One region of the Caulobacter sp. GW821-FHT09A05 genome, then DNA from elsewhere that is predicted to be linked to it. Evidence: riboswitches for the same ligand, from Rfam matches in the RefSeq annotation. Region 1 holds a riboswitch; each other region holds the start of a gene.
The links. Region 1 has a riboswitch for glycine ahead of gcvT (glycine cleavage system aminomethyltransferase GcvT). Riboswitches for the same ligand answer to the same signal wherever they lie in the genome.
Positions count from the first base shown of each region.

Region 2: linked by a shared signal. The riboswitch ahead of AC07NX_RS22740 (TonB-dependent receptor domain-containing protein) and the one ahead of gcvT (glycine cleavage system aminomethyltransferase GcvT) in region 1 are both predicted to bind glycine.
Region 3: linked by a shared signal. The riboswitch ahead of AC07NX_RS16230 (TonB-dependent receptor) and the one ahead of gcvT (glycine cleavage system aminomethyltransferase GcvT) in region 1 are both predicted to bind glycine.

Region 1 covers NZ_JBWKPX010000012.1:49,544-54,126, reverse strand. The annotation lists gene gcvPA (aminomethyl-transferring glycine dehydrogenase subunit GcvPA) at 1-296, opposite strand, end outside; gene gcvH (glycine cleavage system protein GcvH) at 420-785, opposite strand; gene gcvT (glycine cleavage system aminomethyltransferase GcvT) at 809-1,936, opposite strand; glycine riboswitch at 2,088-2,178, opposite strand; gene AC07NX_RS13290 (ORF6N domain-containing protein) at 2,315-3,133, shown strand; gene AC07NX_RS13285 (arginine--tRNA ligase) at 3,138-4,583, opposite strand, start outside.
Region 2 covers NZ_JBWKPX010000034.1:28,511-33,093, forward strand. The annotation lists gene AC07NX_RS22740 (TonB-dependent receptor domain-containing protein) at 1-1,970, opposite strand, end outside; glycine riboswitch at 2,065-2,157, opposite strand; glycine riboswitch at 2,161-2,250, opposite strand; gene AC07NX_RS22745 (ABC transporter substrate-binding protein) at 2,517-3,596, opposite strand; gene AC07NX_RS22750 (response regulator transcription factor) at 3,648-4,316, shown strand; gene AC07NX_RS22755 (sensor histidine kinase) at 4,313-4,583, shown strand, end outside.
Region 3 covers NZ_JBWKPX010000016.1:73,279-77,861, reverse strand. The annotation lists gene rnd (ribonuclease D) at 1-1,111, opposite strand, end outside; gene purM (phosphoribosylformylglycinamidine cyclo-ligase) at 1,224-2,249, shown strand; gene purN (phosphoribosylglycinamide formyltransferase) at 2,254-2,829, shown strand; glycine riboswitch at 2,979-3,068, shown strand; gene AC07NX_RS16230 (TonB-dependent receptor) at 3,461-4,583, shown strand, end outside.

The DNA.
Region 1 (4,583 bases):
GTGTAGCTGGTCAGGAACTCCGACCGCTGGATGATGTGGTCGACGCTGGCGGGCACATGGTGGCGATAGGCCCCAGCCCCCACGAAGAACGGACCTTCCGAGGCCGAACGGTTGCGGCGCGACAGGCCCAGCATCTCGCGCTCGACCTCCAGCTCGCCGGCGTGGAACGGCAGGTCGACCGGACCGGCGCGACGGGCGACGGCGGGCACGTCGACGAACAGCTCGTCGATCGACTCCGCGCCGATGACGCCGAGCATGTCGGCGCGATCTTCGGGGGTAAGGGGGAGGTAGCGCATGAGATCACCTGGGGCTGTCATCCCGGCCGTAGCGGAGCGAAGAGCCGGGACCGCCGGAAGCGCGTGCGCTCTGGGTCGGTCCCGGATCGGCGCGCTGCGCGCTTGTCCGGGATGACAAGGAAATTAGAGGGTCGAGAGGAACGCTTCGTACGCGTCGCGATCCATCAGGACGTCGAGCTCGGCCGGATTGCTCAGCTTGATCCTGGCGAACCAGCCGCCGGTTTCCGGCAGGGCGTTGACGGTCTCGGGGCTGTCGGAAAGCTCGCCATTGGCCTCGACCACCTCGCCCGACACCGGGGCGTAGACGTCCGACGCGGCCTTGACGCTCTCGACCACGGCCAGGGCCTCGCCCTGCTTGACGGTCTTGCCGACGTCAGGCGTCTCGACGAACACCACGTCGCCCAGCTGCTCGGCGGCGTAGGCGGTGATGCCGACCGTGGCGATGTCGCCGGCGACTTCGACCCACTCGTGGTCCTTGGTGAACTTCATGGTCTGGCCCTTTGGTCTGAGTGCTAGATCTTGCGCACGTAGCGGGTGGGAACGAACGGCGAGGTCACGACCTCGGCCCTCTGCGGCTTGCCGCGGACGATGACGTTCAGGGTCGAACCGACCACCGCCAGGGCGGGCGGAACGAAGCCGATGGCGATGGCGCCGCCGAAACTGGGACCAAAGCCGCCGCTGGTGACCCTGCCGACGACGTTTCCAGCCGCGTCGGCGATCTCCGCGCCTTCGCGGGCCGGCGCGCCTTCCAGCACCTTCAGATTGACGCGCACGCGCGCGAGGTCGCCGGCCAGTTCCTTGAGGATCCGTTCGGCGCCTGGGAAGTCGCCGGCCTCGCGGCGGCTCTTGCCGACGGCGAACGGCATGCCGGCCTCGATCGGCGAGACGGTCTCGTCCATGTCATGGCCGTACAGCGGCAGGCCGGCCTCCAGCCGCAGGCTGTCGCGGGCGCCCAGGCCGATGGCCTTCACGCGCTCGTCTTCCAGCAGGGTGTTCCAGATGCGGGCGGCTTCGGCGGCCGGCACGGAAATCTCGTAGCCGTCCTCGCCGGTATAGCCCGAGCGGGAAATGATGGCGTCGGTCCCGAAGGCGGTCACGGCGGCGGTGTCCATGAACACCATGGTCGCCGCTTGCGGGACGTGGGCGGCCATGACGGCGGCGGCCTCGGGGCCTTGCAGGGCCAGCAGGGCGCGGTCTTCCAGGCGCTCGACGGTCGCCTCGCCCTCCAGGGCCTCGGCGATGATCCTGTAGTCGTTGTCCTTGCAGGCCCCGTTGACGACGATGAACAGGCCGTCATCGTCGGGACGGGCGGTCATCAGGTCGTCGATCACCCCGCCCTGGTCGTTCAGCAGCACCGCGTAGCGCTGCTTGCCGGGCTTGAGGCCCTGGTAATCGGCCGAGACCAGCTTCTCGAAGCTCTTGGCGGGGTTCTCACCGCGCAGCCGGGCCTGGCCCATGTGCGAGACGTCGAACAGGCCCGCGTGCTCGCGGGTCCACAGGTGCTCCTTCAGCACCCCGTCCTTGTACTGCACCGGCATGGAATAGCCCGCGAACGGGACCATCCGCGCGCCGGCCGCGACGTGCGCGTCGTACAGCGGGGTCTTCTTGAGGTCTTGCTCGGACACGCTTTGGCTGGACAATGGGGGCTCCAATCGGGGTCGGCGACGCCGCCCGGCTTTCGCCAGGTGGTCTCGCCCCCGCTGTCCCTTTGACCTGAGAGATTCCGGCCTTGTGAAGAGGCCTTGCTCCTTCGGCGGGCAGTGCTTTCACACTGCCTCTTTCCAGCGTTCCTAAACCCGCGCGGTCCTTTTGCCTGAGCGTTTCCGGGGCGGTTGCGCCTTCGGCCTCGGGACAGAATCCCGACGTCTCCCGCGAGGGTCGTGGCGTGTTTGGGCGACGGGGCGACGGGAGTCAACTGGGGAGGCGGAAGGGCTTTGCGATGGATACACTTACAAATTGCAATCCACCACGCGCGTCGCCAAACTTGAGGTCACAATTTGCAACCTCAAAAATCGGGCATGACCAGCGAACGCGCGCCAACCACCAGCTTTGAAGTCGATCAGGCGCCTCCGGTCTTGGAGGTCCGTGGGCTTTCGGTCATCTTGGACGCTGATCTTGCTAGACTTTTCAACGTCGAAACGAGACGCCTAAACCAACAGGTCCGTCGCAACACAACCAAGTTCGACGGCTTCGCCTTCCAGCCGACATCGGCCGAAGTCGCCAACTTGAGATCACAGATTGTGATGTCAAGTTCGCCGCACGGCGGCTCTCGTCATCGCCCCTACGTCTTCACCGAGCACGGTGTCGTTATGGCTGCGACGGTTTTACAGTCCGAGCAGGCCATCGCCGCCTCGCGTTTCATCATCAAGGTATTCGTCGAGGCTCGCCGCAAATCGCTGGTCTCCGACGGCGCCAACCTGCCGTCGCTGATCGACGCGCGCGGGCTGCTGCCGCTGGAGCGCGAAGCCCGCACCGGCCTGATGAGCAAGCTCAACGACGCCCTGGGCCGGGTGCTCGACGCCATCGCCGATCCGGAGACCCAGACCACCGTCCGCGACGAGGCTCACGCCATCGCCGCCGAGGGCCTGCGCAGCATCAAGGACTATCTGAAGCGGGCCGGCGTCCAGAACGAGAAAACCCTGGCCGAGGTCCGAAAGCTGCTGGCCGAAGCCGACGCCCTGGAGGCCGAGACCGCCCAGAAGCGCACCGAGAACCAGCACCGCCAGCTGGCCCTGCTGGCCAAGCAGCTGCGCCTGGTGCTGGTGGCCCAACAGTATCTGGAAACCGGTGGGGTCGAGGGCCTGCTGGCGACGCTCAAGGACCTTGAGCGCCCCTAGCGGCCTACATCCGTTCCGGCGCTTCAATGCCCAGCAGGTTCAGCGCCAGTTCCAGCTGCTTCAGCGTCGTCTCGGCCAGGGCGAGGCGCGAGGCCCGGACCGCTGGCTCGTCGGCGGTCAGGATCGGACAGGCGGCATAGAACCTCGAGAAGGTCTGGGCCAGCTTGTAGGCGTGCTCGGCGACGAAGTTGGGGGCCTTCTTGTCGTAGGCCTCCGACAGGGCGCCCTCGAACGCGTCCAGCAGCAGGGTCAGGTCGCGCTCGGCCGGCTCGCCGACGACGATCGGGCCCGAGGCGACCTTCTGCTCGGCCGCCTTGCGCAGGATGCTCTTGATGCGCACCGACTGGTACAGAAGGTACGGTCCGGTCTTGCCCTCGAAGCTGGTGAAGCGGTCGAGATCGAAGACGTAGGACGTGCCGCGGAAGTTCTGCAGGTCGGCGAACTTCAGGGCCGCGACGCCGACCTTGTGGGCGATGTCCTCGAAGGCCTCGTCGGAGAGCTCGGCGCCGAGGCCGGCTTCGCGCAGGCGCTCGCGGGCCTTTTCACGGGCCATTTCGATCAGGTCGTGCAGCTTCAGCACGCCGCCGGCGCGGGTCTTGAACGGCTTGCCGTCGGCGCCGTTCATGGTGCCGAAGCCGATATGCTCCAGCCCGCCCGGTTCAGCGTAGCCGGCCAGGTACGAGGCGCGGAACACCTGCTCGAAGTGATCGGCCTGGCGCTGATCGACGGCGTAGAGGACCAGGTGCGGGTCGAACGACCGGCGGCGGTCCAGGACCGTGGCTAGGTCGGTCGTGCCGTACATGGCCGAGCCTTCCGACGACACGACCAGCAGCGGGTCGGGGCTCTCGACCTCGACCACCGAACCGTCGGGCAGCTTCTTCTTCTTGGTCTCGCCGGGACGCGCGACACGAACGATCCGGGCGCCCTGGTCGTCGACCAGCAGGCCCTTGTCCTCCAGCTCGCGGACCATCGGGGCGATCAGGTCCTGCACGTCGCTCTCGCCCTTCCAGAGGTCGAAATCGACGCCCAGGGCGTGGAACTCGCGCTCCAGGGCCACGCGGCTGATGTTGACGAAGTGACGCCACAGCAGGCGGTAGCCGAAGCGACCGTTCTGCAGCTCGGCGGTGGCCTTGCGGGCCCGCTCCTTGAACTCGGGATCCTCCTTCTGGCGCGCCGAGGCGGCCGGGTAGAGGCGGTCCAGGTCCTCGAGGCTGACGCGCGAGGCGAACTCGGCCATCACCTGGTCCTCGTCGGCTTGGGAAAAGCCGTTCGGGGCCTCGACCAGGCGCTCGAGCACGGCGCGGATCGCGGCGTCCTCCTCCATGATGGCGCTGATCAGCAGCCCCATCTGGAAGCCCCAGTCGCCGAAATGGGCGTCGCCCACCACCTCGTCGCCGCGGAAGCGGTACAGGCGCTTGACCGACTCGCCGATGATCGAGGCGCGCAGGTG
Region 2 (4,583 bases), on a different contig from region 1:
GGGTTCAGGTTCGGGTTCCCACCGCCGTTGGTCAGCACATAGACGCTGGAGTTGTTTGTCGGGTCGGTCAGCGTGTTGTAGCCGGTCGTGGTCGTCGTGAAGAGCTCGGTCAGGTTGGCCGAACGGATGTCACGCGACTGGGTGATGCGACCACGGAAGCCCGGGAAGAACTCGTTGGTGGCGCCCAGCTTCCACGACCAGATCGAGCCGGTGGTGTCGTAGTCGGAGATGCGCGCGGCCGCGTTGACTTCCAGCTTGTTGAAGACGGGGATGTCGCGAACGACCGGCACCAGCACTTCGGCGAAGGCTTCCTTGACGCTGAAGCTGCCGGCCATGGCCGAGAAGCTGAACGAGGTGAACGCCTTGGCGGCGTCCAGGGCGCCCACCGTGCGGACGACCGACTCCTTGCGCGCCTCGGCGCCCACGGCGATCGAGACCGGGCCGGCCGGCAGTTCGAAGGGCTCGCCGCGCAGGCTGAAGCCGCCGACGTCCAGCTTGCTGGTTTCACGCATCGACGGTGTGCCGGTGACGTAGTCCAGCGCCGCCTGCGAGGGCGCGCCCTGGCCGAACAGGTTGATCGGCACGCAGTTGGTCGAGGCGTTGGTCAGGGCGACGCGGCAGACCGCCTGGCCGGTCGTGGGGCTGATCACCGAGTCGACGGCGTTGGCGTAGTTCTGGGTCAGGAAGAACCCGGGGGTGTCGATGTTGTTGTCCTGCTCGCCGTGGCTGTAATAGGCGCTCCAGCGCCAGCCGCCGTCGAACTCGCCGTCCAGGGCGATCGTGCCTTGGGTCGAGACGCGTTCGAAGTCGATGGTCGGATAGGCCTCGGTGTTGAAGCGGCCCATCGTGAAGCTCGTCTGGCCGGCGGCGGCCAGCGCCGTCTTCACGGCCGTCGGCAGGAAGGCGTTGTCCGACTTGATCGTCAGGTTGCCGCGGTTGTGGTCGCCGAACCAGATGTAGTTGTTCCACATCCGCGACCGACGCAGTTCGGCGGTCAGCTTGACCTTGTCGGTCAGGTCGTAGGTCGCGCTGGCCATGGTGGCGTAGCGCTTCTGCGGCGTCACCAGCGGCGACAGATCGTCGTTCGAAGGGCCTTCGCCGCCGATCGAGTTCGTGCCTTGCACCGTGCCGTAGTCGAAGGCGCGCAGGGTGCCGTCCGGATTGAAGGTCTGGCCGCGCAGCACGCCCGAGGTGATCAGGCCTCCGGGAGCGGCGTTCGAGAAGCCGACGTCGGGGGCCAGGACGAAGCGGCCCGCGCCGTTCGAGATGGTGGCCCAACGGCCGATGTTCGGGCGGCTGTTCTTCGGAATGACGCCGTCGTTGTCGAGATATTCGCCGCCGATGACAAAGTGGCCGCGGCCGCCGGCGAAGGTCGTGCCGGCCGCGCCTTCGACGCGGATCTGTTTGGCGTCGTCAAAGGACGATTCGCCGCCCTCGATGCCGAACTTGAAGCCGGTGAAGTTGCGGTCGATGGAGAGGTTGACGACACCGGCGACGGCGCCCGAGCCCCAGGCGGCCGAGGCGCCGCCGGTCACGACGTCCACGCCTTTCAGCATGACGCTGGGGATCATGTTCAGGTCGTTCTCGCCCGAGAAGCGGCGGCCATCCAGCAGCACCAGGGTGCGGTTGATGCCCAGGCCGCGCAGGTCGACCGGAGCGTTGCCCGCGCCGGTGTTGGTGCCGGTGGTCTGGGGCGAGGTGGTGGCGCGGAACTGCGGCAGGTCGTTCAGGGCGGCGGCCACGTTCGGACGGGCGCCGACGGCCAGGTCCTGGGCGGTGACGCGCACGGTCGGGGTCGGGGCTTCGAAACCGGCGCGATCGATGCGCGAGCCGGTGACGATGATCTCGGCGACGCTGGTGTCTTCCGCAGGCGCGGTCTGGGCGAAGGCTGCGGTGTGCAGCACGAGCGCGGCAGGCGCGATGCTGCAGCCCAGCAGCAGGTTACGGCGGGTTTGGCGTGAAAGTGTCAAACGAGATCCCCTCGGTGTTTGCAGTCGACAACGCCCGTCCCGTGCGCCGCACGATGCGACGCGCCCGGGTTCGTCAGGCGGTTTCCTCTGCCCCCGCTGTCCTTGGGCCTGAGAGATTCAGGCGCATGCGCGCCCTTGCTCCTTCGGCGAGGCCGCTTCCTTTTCGGAGCGGTCCTGCTTTCCAGCGTCCTCGTGCCCTGCGGTCCTTGTTGCCTGAGCGTTTCCGGGGCGGTTGCGCCTTCGGCGTCGGGACGGAGCCGATCTCTTCCGCGAGAGCCAGGCCAATACGAACGCTTCGTCGCATCGCGTCAAAGCGCCCAAAGTCGGTATAAATTTCCCCTAAAGTCCGCAATTGGAACAAGTAGTTCCTAAAAACCATCTTACGGCGATAGGTGCGCCCGCCCGATGCCCAGCTCATCGCGTCGCATGACAGGTCGGTGACAGCTTGGCGCTCGCCTGGCAGCGCCTCAAAAGGCATGCCGAAGCGCCGCCGCACTCCGATAAGATCAAAGTTTAATCAGAAAATGCCCAAATATACGCCAAACATCAGCGCTCGGCGGCCGCTCGCCGCCAGCGAGCCAGAAGTTCGGCGCGGCGCCCTTGATCAAAATTGGCCAACAGAGCCGGCCCCACTCTGATAGGCCTACCACCCGACGGCGAGACGGCGCCCAGTCCCGGACGGATCGGCGTCAATCGAACTTCAAGCAGACGCCGCTGCCCTGCTTCCGACATCAGATAGTCTAGGAACACCCGCGCCGCGCCGGGGTGTCGGGCCACGCGGGTGATGAAGGCGACCCTGGAGATCGACAGGTGATAGTCCTCCGGGACGACGTAGCCGATGTCGGGACCGTGGTTGCGCACGTACCAGTCGGCGTAGGACCCGTTCATGTCGAAGGCCAGCAGGTGCTCGCCGGACGCCACGCGATCCAGCATCGGCTTGCCGGGCACATAGGTTCGCGCGCCCGTCGCGGCCATCGCGTCGTAAAGCGCCCAGGCGTCGGGATAGAACTGGGTGTTGCTGGACAGATAGAAGAACCCCATGCCGCTGCGCTCGGGGTCATACAAGGCCACCTTGCCGCGCCAGCGTTCGGGATCGGCGCGCAGGGCGGCCAGCAAGGCCGCGTGGCTGCGCGGCGCGTCGTCCCCTTTGAGAAGGCGCTTGTTGTAGACGAAGACGATCGGTTCGCTGGTCACGCCGAAGCCCTGGTCGCGCCATCGCGCCCAGGCGGGAAGGCTCCTGGCCTCGGGACTTCTATAGGTCTGGGCGTAGCCGTCGTTGATCAGCTTGACCTGGGTGTCCATGGCCGAGGTCCAGACCACGTCGGCGACCGGCTTGCCGCGCGTGGCCTCTTCGATCACCCGGGCCTGCATGTCGCGCGACGTCAGCACGACGAACCGAAGCTTCACCTTCGGAAAGCGGCGTTCGAAATCCTCGACCAACGGCTGATGGATGTCGTTGTTGATATAGACCACGACCTCGCCCTCGCGGGCGGCCGCCCGGATGTCCGAGGCCCGCGTCGCCTGTCCCGGCGCGCCGGGCGCGCAGCCCGTCAGCACCAGGGCGGCCGCGCCCAGGCTTGCGAAGAGGTTGGCGACGAAGCACCGTCTCTTGACCTGATGTGGCAATCGGCGTCGGATGCCGCTCTCCCCTGAGTGTGTCCGGCTCCTACATCCCCGATGAAGATACTGGTTGTCGAGGATGATCCGCCCCTGCGTCGCTCGCTGACCGCGACGCTGGAGAGTGAAGGGCACGAGCCCGTCTGCGCCGAGACCGGTGAGGCCGCCCTGGCCCTGGCCCTGGCTCACGGGGCCGACTTCGACGCCGTCGTCCTGGATATAGGCCTGCCCGACATCGACGGCTTTGAGATCCTGGGCCGACTGCGGCGCGAGGGCGTGCTCACCCCTATCGTCATGTTGACCGCCCGTGACGCGGTGCGCGATCGCATCGCGGGCCTGGACATGGGCGCGGACGACTACGTGCTGAAGCCGTTCGACCCGTTCGAGCTGGTGGCCCGGGTGCGAGCGGTGGCGCGGCGGAAGGGCGGCTACGCCACACGGACGGCCCATGTCGGCGCCCTGGTCTGCGACTGGGAAGCCGGCGCGGCCTGGATCGGCGAGCGGCGGCTGGACCTGCGCCCGCGCGAATGGGCCGTGCTCAAGGCGCTGGCCGCGCGTCCCGGTCGGGTCGTCGAGCGCGACCGTCTGGCCGCCGACGTGTTCCCCGACGAACAGGCCCCCTCGCCCAACGCCCTGGACATCCATGTCGGCCGACTGCGGCGCAAGCTGGCGCCGGACGGCCCGCGCCTGAGCACGCTGCGGGGCGTGGGCTACCGGATCGACCCGTGAAGGCCAAGCTTCTGAACTGGAGCCGTCCTAGCCTGGTCGGCCGCCTGTTGCTGGCGCAGGTCGCCCCGCTGGCCCTGCTGGGCGCGGCGCTCGCCCTGGCCGGCGCCCTGGCCGCCGGGGCAGTGGTGGAGAAGTCGTCAGACCGCCTGCTGGCCGGATCCGTGGCCTCGATCGTCGCCCAGATCGGTGTGCGAGAGGGCCAGGCCCAGGTGGCCCTGCCGCCCTGGTCCTTGGCCCTGCTGGACAGTCCCGAGCGCGATGCGGTGT
Region 3 (4,583 bases), on a different contig from region 1:
CCAGGGCCAGCTCGCCGCGCTTGATCTTCAGGGCGTCCGAACCGAAGGCCTCCAGCCGCCAACCCTGCAGGGCGGGCGTGTTGGCCTCGTCGTCGGCGGCGATCTTCTCCAGGTCCGAGACGGTGGCGATCAGCTTGGACGCCACGCCAGCCTCCTCGGCGCGGGCCTTGAGCAGCACCTTCAGCAGCTCGACCACGGCGCCCGCCGAGGCGGGCGGCGGTGGGCCGGATTTCTCCAGCACCGGCGCGTAGCCCTCCGGATCGGCCAGGGCGGCCTTGATCGCGGCCAGCAGGTCGGGGCCGAACTTGGAGCCGCCGAAGCCCTTGGGCACGCTGCGCAGGGTGTTGAGCCCCTCCAGCGAGGTCGGGGCCTGGGTGGCCAGCTCGTCGATGGCCTCGTCCTTCAGGATACGGCCGCGCGGCTGGTCGCGGCTCTGGGCCGTGCGCTCGCGCCAGGCGGCCACGGCCTTGAACACCGCCAGGTACTTGGCGGCGGTCTTGCGCGGACGCAGGCGGCGCCAGGCCTTTTCCGGATCGACGTCGTAGGCGGCCGGATCGTTGAGCGCCTTCATCTCCTCTTCCACCCAGGCCAGGCGGCCGGCCTTGTCCAGGCGGTCGCGCAGGATGGGGAACAGGGTGGCCAGGTGGGTGACGTCGGCGATGGCGTAGGTCAGCTGGTTGTCGCTCAGCGGGCGGCGGGCCCAGTCGGTGAAGCGGCTGGACTTGTCCAGCTCGATCTTCAGCATCTGGCGGACCAGGGCGTCGTACGCGATCTGCTCGCCGAACCCGGCGGCCATGCCTGCGACCTGGGTGTCGAACAGCGGCGTGGGCATGGCGTCGAGATTGTTGAAGATCTCGACGTCCTGGCGGGCGGCGTGGAACACCTTCAGGACCGAGGGATCGCGCAGCACGTCCAGCAGCGGCGCCAGGTCGATGCCTTCGGCCAGCGGGTCGATACAGGCTTCGGTGTCCGGCGAAGCCACCTGGATCAGGCACAGCTTGGGCCAGTAGGTGGTTTCGCGCATGAACTCGGTGTCCACGGCGATGAAGGGCTGACCCTTCAGCTCATTACAGAACGCCGCCAGCTCAGCGGTAGTGGTGATCGTCGTCATCGGCTGCTAATAGCCTCGCGCACCCCCGAGTCTGCAAGCACAAGCTTGGGGGGAGCGGCAAGTTTCCTTTCAAAAACGGCCCATTGGGCCGTCTTCGAGCCAGAGCAAGCGCATGAGCGACCCCCAGAACGGCCTCACCTACGCCCAGGCCGGCGTCGATATCGATGCGGGCAACGCCCTGGTCGAGGCGATCAAGCCCCTGGCCAAGGCCACACGGCGTCCCGGCGCCGAGGCGGGCCTGGGCGGCTTCGGGGCCCTGTTCGACCTGAAGGCGGCCGGCTACGACGACCCGCTGCTGGTCTCCACCACCGACGGCGTCGGCACCAAGCTGCGCATCGCCATCGACACCGGCATGCACGCCACGGTCGGGATCGACCTGGTGGCCATGTGCGTCAACGACCTGCTGGCCCAGGGTGCCGAGCCGCTGCTGTTCCTCGACTATTTCGCCACCGGCAAGCTCGACGTCGCCACCGCCACCAGCGTGGTGGCCGGCATCGCCGACGGTTGCAAGCTGGCCGGCGCGGCCCTGGTGGGCGGCGAGACCGCCGAGATGCCCGGCATGTACGGCGACGGCGAGTACGACCTGGCCGGCTTCTCGGTCGGGGCGGTCGAGCGCGACGGCGTGCTGCCCAAGCTGGACAGGCAGCGGGCCGGCGACATCATCATCGGCGTCGGCTCGTCGGGCCCGCACTCCAACGGCTACAGCCTGGTGCGCCGCGTGGTCGAGCGCTCGGGCCTGGCCTGGGACGCCCCGGCGCCCTTCGCGGAAGGCAAGACCTTGGCGCAGGCCCTGATGGCCCCGACCCGCATCTATGTGAAGTCGATCCTGCCCCTGCTGCAGTCGGGCCGGGTCAAGGGCGGCGCCCACATCACCGGCGGCGGCCTGATCGAGAACCCGCCGCGTTGCATCGCCGAGGGCCTCAAGGCCGAGTTCGACTGGAACGCCTGGCCCCTGCCCCCGGTCTTCGACTGGCTGCAGCGCGAGGGCGGCATCAGCGACCACGAGCTGCGCCGCACGTTCAACTGCGGCGTCGGCTTCATCCTGGTGGTCGCCGCCAGCGACGCCGAGCCTGTGCTGGCGGCCCTGCTGAACGCCGACGAGGACGCGTTCATCTGCGGGCAGCTGGTCCAGGCCTAGAGGCATGAAGACCAAGGTCGCCGTCCTGATCTCCGGCCGGGGCTCCAACATGGAGGCCCTGGTCCGGGCCGCCCAGGACCCCGCCTGCCCGTTCGAGATCGCCCTGGTGCTGTCGAACAGGCCCGAGGCCGGCGGCTTGGCCGCCGCCGCTGCCGCGGGCGTCGAGACCCTGGCCGTCGACCAGAAGCCCTACGGCAAGGATCGCGAGGCCCATGAGCGGGCCATCGACGCGGCCCTGCGCGCGCGCGGGATCCAGGTCGTGGCCCTGGCCGGCTACATGCGCATCCTGACCCCGTACCTGGTGAACGCCTGGGAAGGCCGGATGCTGAACATCCATCCGTCGCTGCTGCCGGCCTATCCGGGTTTGGACACCCACGGCCGCGCCCTGGGGGCCGGCGAGGTCGAGGCCGGCTGCACCGTCCACCTGGTCACCGCCGGCGTCGACGAAGGCCCGATCCTGGGCCAGGCCCGCGTACCGATCCTGCCCGGCGACACCGAGCCCATGCTCAGCGACCGCGTGCTGGAGCAGGAGCACAGGCTCTATCCGGCGACCCTGGCGGCGTTCGTGCGCGGCCTCTGAGCGCCCCGACTTGCACGAGGGCGAACTTCCGCTCGACAGGACGCCGCGAAAAGCGGCGCGGGTTGCGTTTCAAAACGGCGCCCGGCGTCTTGCCCAGCGCGCTGGCGTCGCCCTGAATTGACGCCGCCTCGGTTACGGAACCTTCTGTAGGCGCTCTCGCGGGAGAGATCGGGCCCCGGCCCGGCGCTGAAGGCGAAACCGCCCCGGAAACGCTCAAGCAGAAGGACCGCGACGGCCTCGGAACGCTGGAAAGCAGGGCGCGTCTGCGTGCGCCCTCGCCGAAGGAGCAAGGCGATCCCCGCCGGGACGGCGGCGTCGCTGAATCTCTCAGGCGCCAAGGACAGCGGGGGTGCGGAAGACGGGCCATGACGGTCCGTCGCGACACCTCCTGGCTGCCGATGACCTGACTCCCAGTTCTGACCCGATTTCAAAAACCCGACCGACCTCGACACGATAACCTGTGCGGTTTTCGTGAGATACTCATTTGCGGATACAATAAGAATCATTTCTATTGTTCATAATTTATACATGAGTGCGCGACGCTTGGACCTGATTTTATATTATCGCCGCGAGCAGCTTTTCTGAATTTACCGAGATAGACAGACCGTCGAGCTTAGCCCCCGTCAAAAGATTGGGGATAGTCATGACGAACACGCGCCTTTCGCCGGCCTCGCGCCACTTCCGGGCCCTGCTGCTGGCCGCTTCGGTCCTGGGCGGCGCGACGCCGGCCCTGGCCCAGGAGGCCGACAAGGCCTCGACCGTCGACGAACTGGTCGTCACCGGGGCCCGGGTGTCCGAGGCCAGCGTCGCCATCGGCACCGACCACGCCACCGCCACGGTGTCGATAACCCGCGAGGCCCTGCTGTCGGCCCCGGCCGGCGTCACCGGCCTGAAGATGCTGGAGTCCCTGCCCGGCTTCAACGTCCAGGCCAACGACGCCCTGGGCATGTACGAGTTCGGCAATTCGGTCTCGGTGCGGGCCTTCAACTTCCAGCAGATCGGCTTCCTGCTGGACAACATCCCGATGGGCCGCAGCGACCAGTTCGGCGGCAGCCCGATCTACCGCTATGTCGACAACGAGAACCTTTCGCGCGTCACCGCCTCGGCCGGGGCCGGCGACGTCAGCCTGCCCAGCTACGCCTCGCTGGGACCGATCGTCGACTACTTCACCCAGAAGCCGTCCGAGGACGCCGGCGGCTCGGCCAGCCTGACCCTGGGCAGCGACAGCCTGCGCCGCACCTTCCTGCGCCTGGAGACCGGCGAGCACGCCGGTTGGTCGGCCTACGCCAGCGCCTCGATCATCAAGGGCGACCTGTGGCGCGGCCCCGGCACGATCGACCGCAAGCACTACGAGGGCAAGATCAACTACGCCCTGCCAAACGGCGGGAACATCAGCTTCCAGACCGTGCACAACGACTATTTCGACTACGACAGCCCGTCGATCACCAAGGCCCAGTACGCCGGGACCGCGGGCGACGTGTTCGGCCGCAAGGGGCGCGGCTTCGCCTACCTGGGCCACGTGCCGCTCTCGACGCCGTTCGGCACGGCGGCCACCGACTCCAGCCTGCCGCAGACCACGGCCGGCGTGCCCTATTCCAACAGCAACTACGCCCAGTACTACAAGTTCGCGGTCAACAGCCGGCAGGACCACCTGTACGGCCTGACCCTGAACACCCCGATCACCGACGCCATCGACGTCACCGCCACCGGCTATTACGAGGACAAGGAAGGCTACGGCGTCTCGCCCGAGGCCT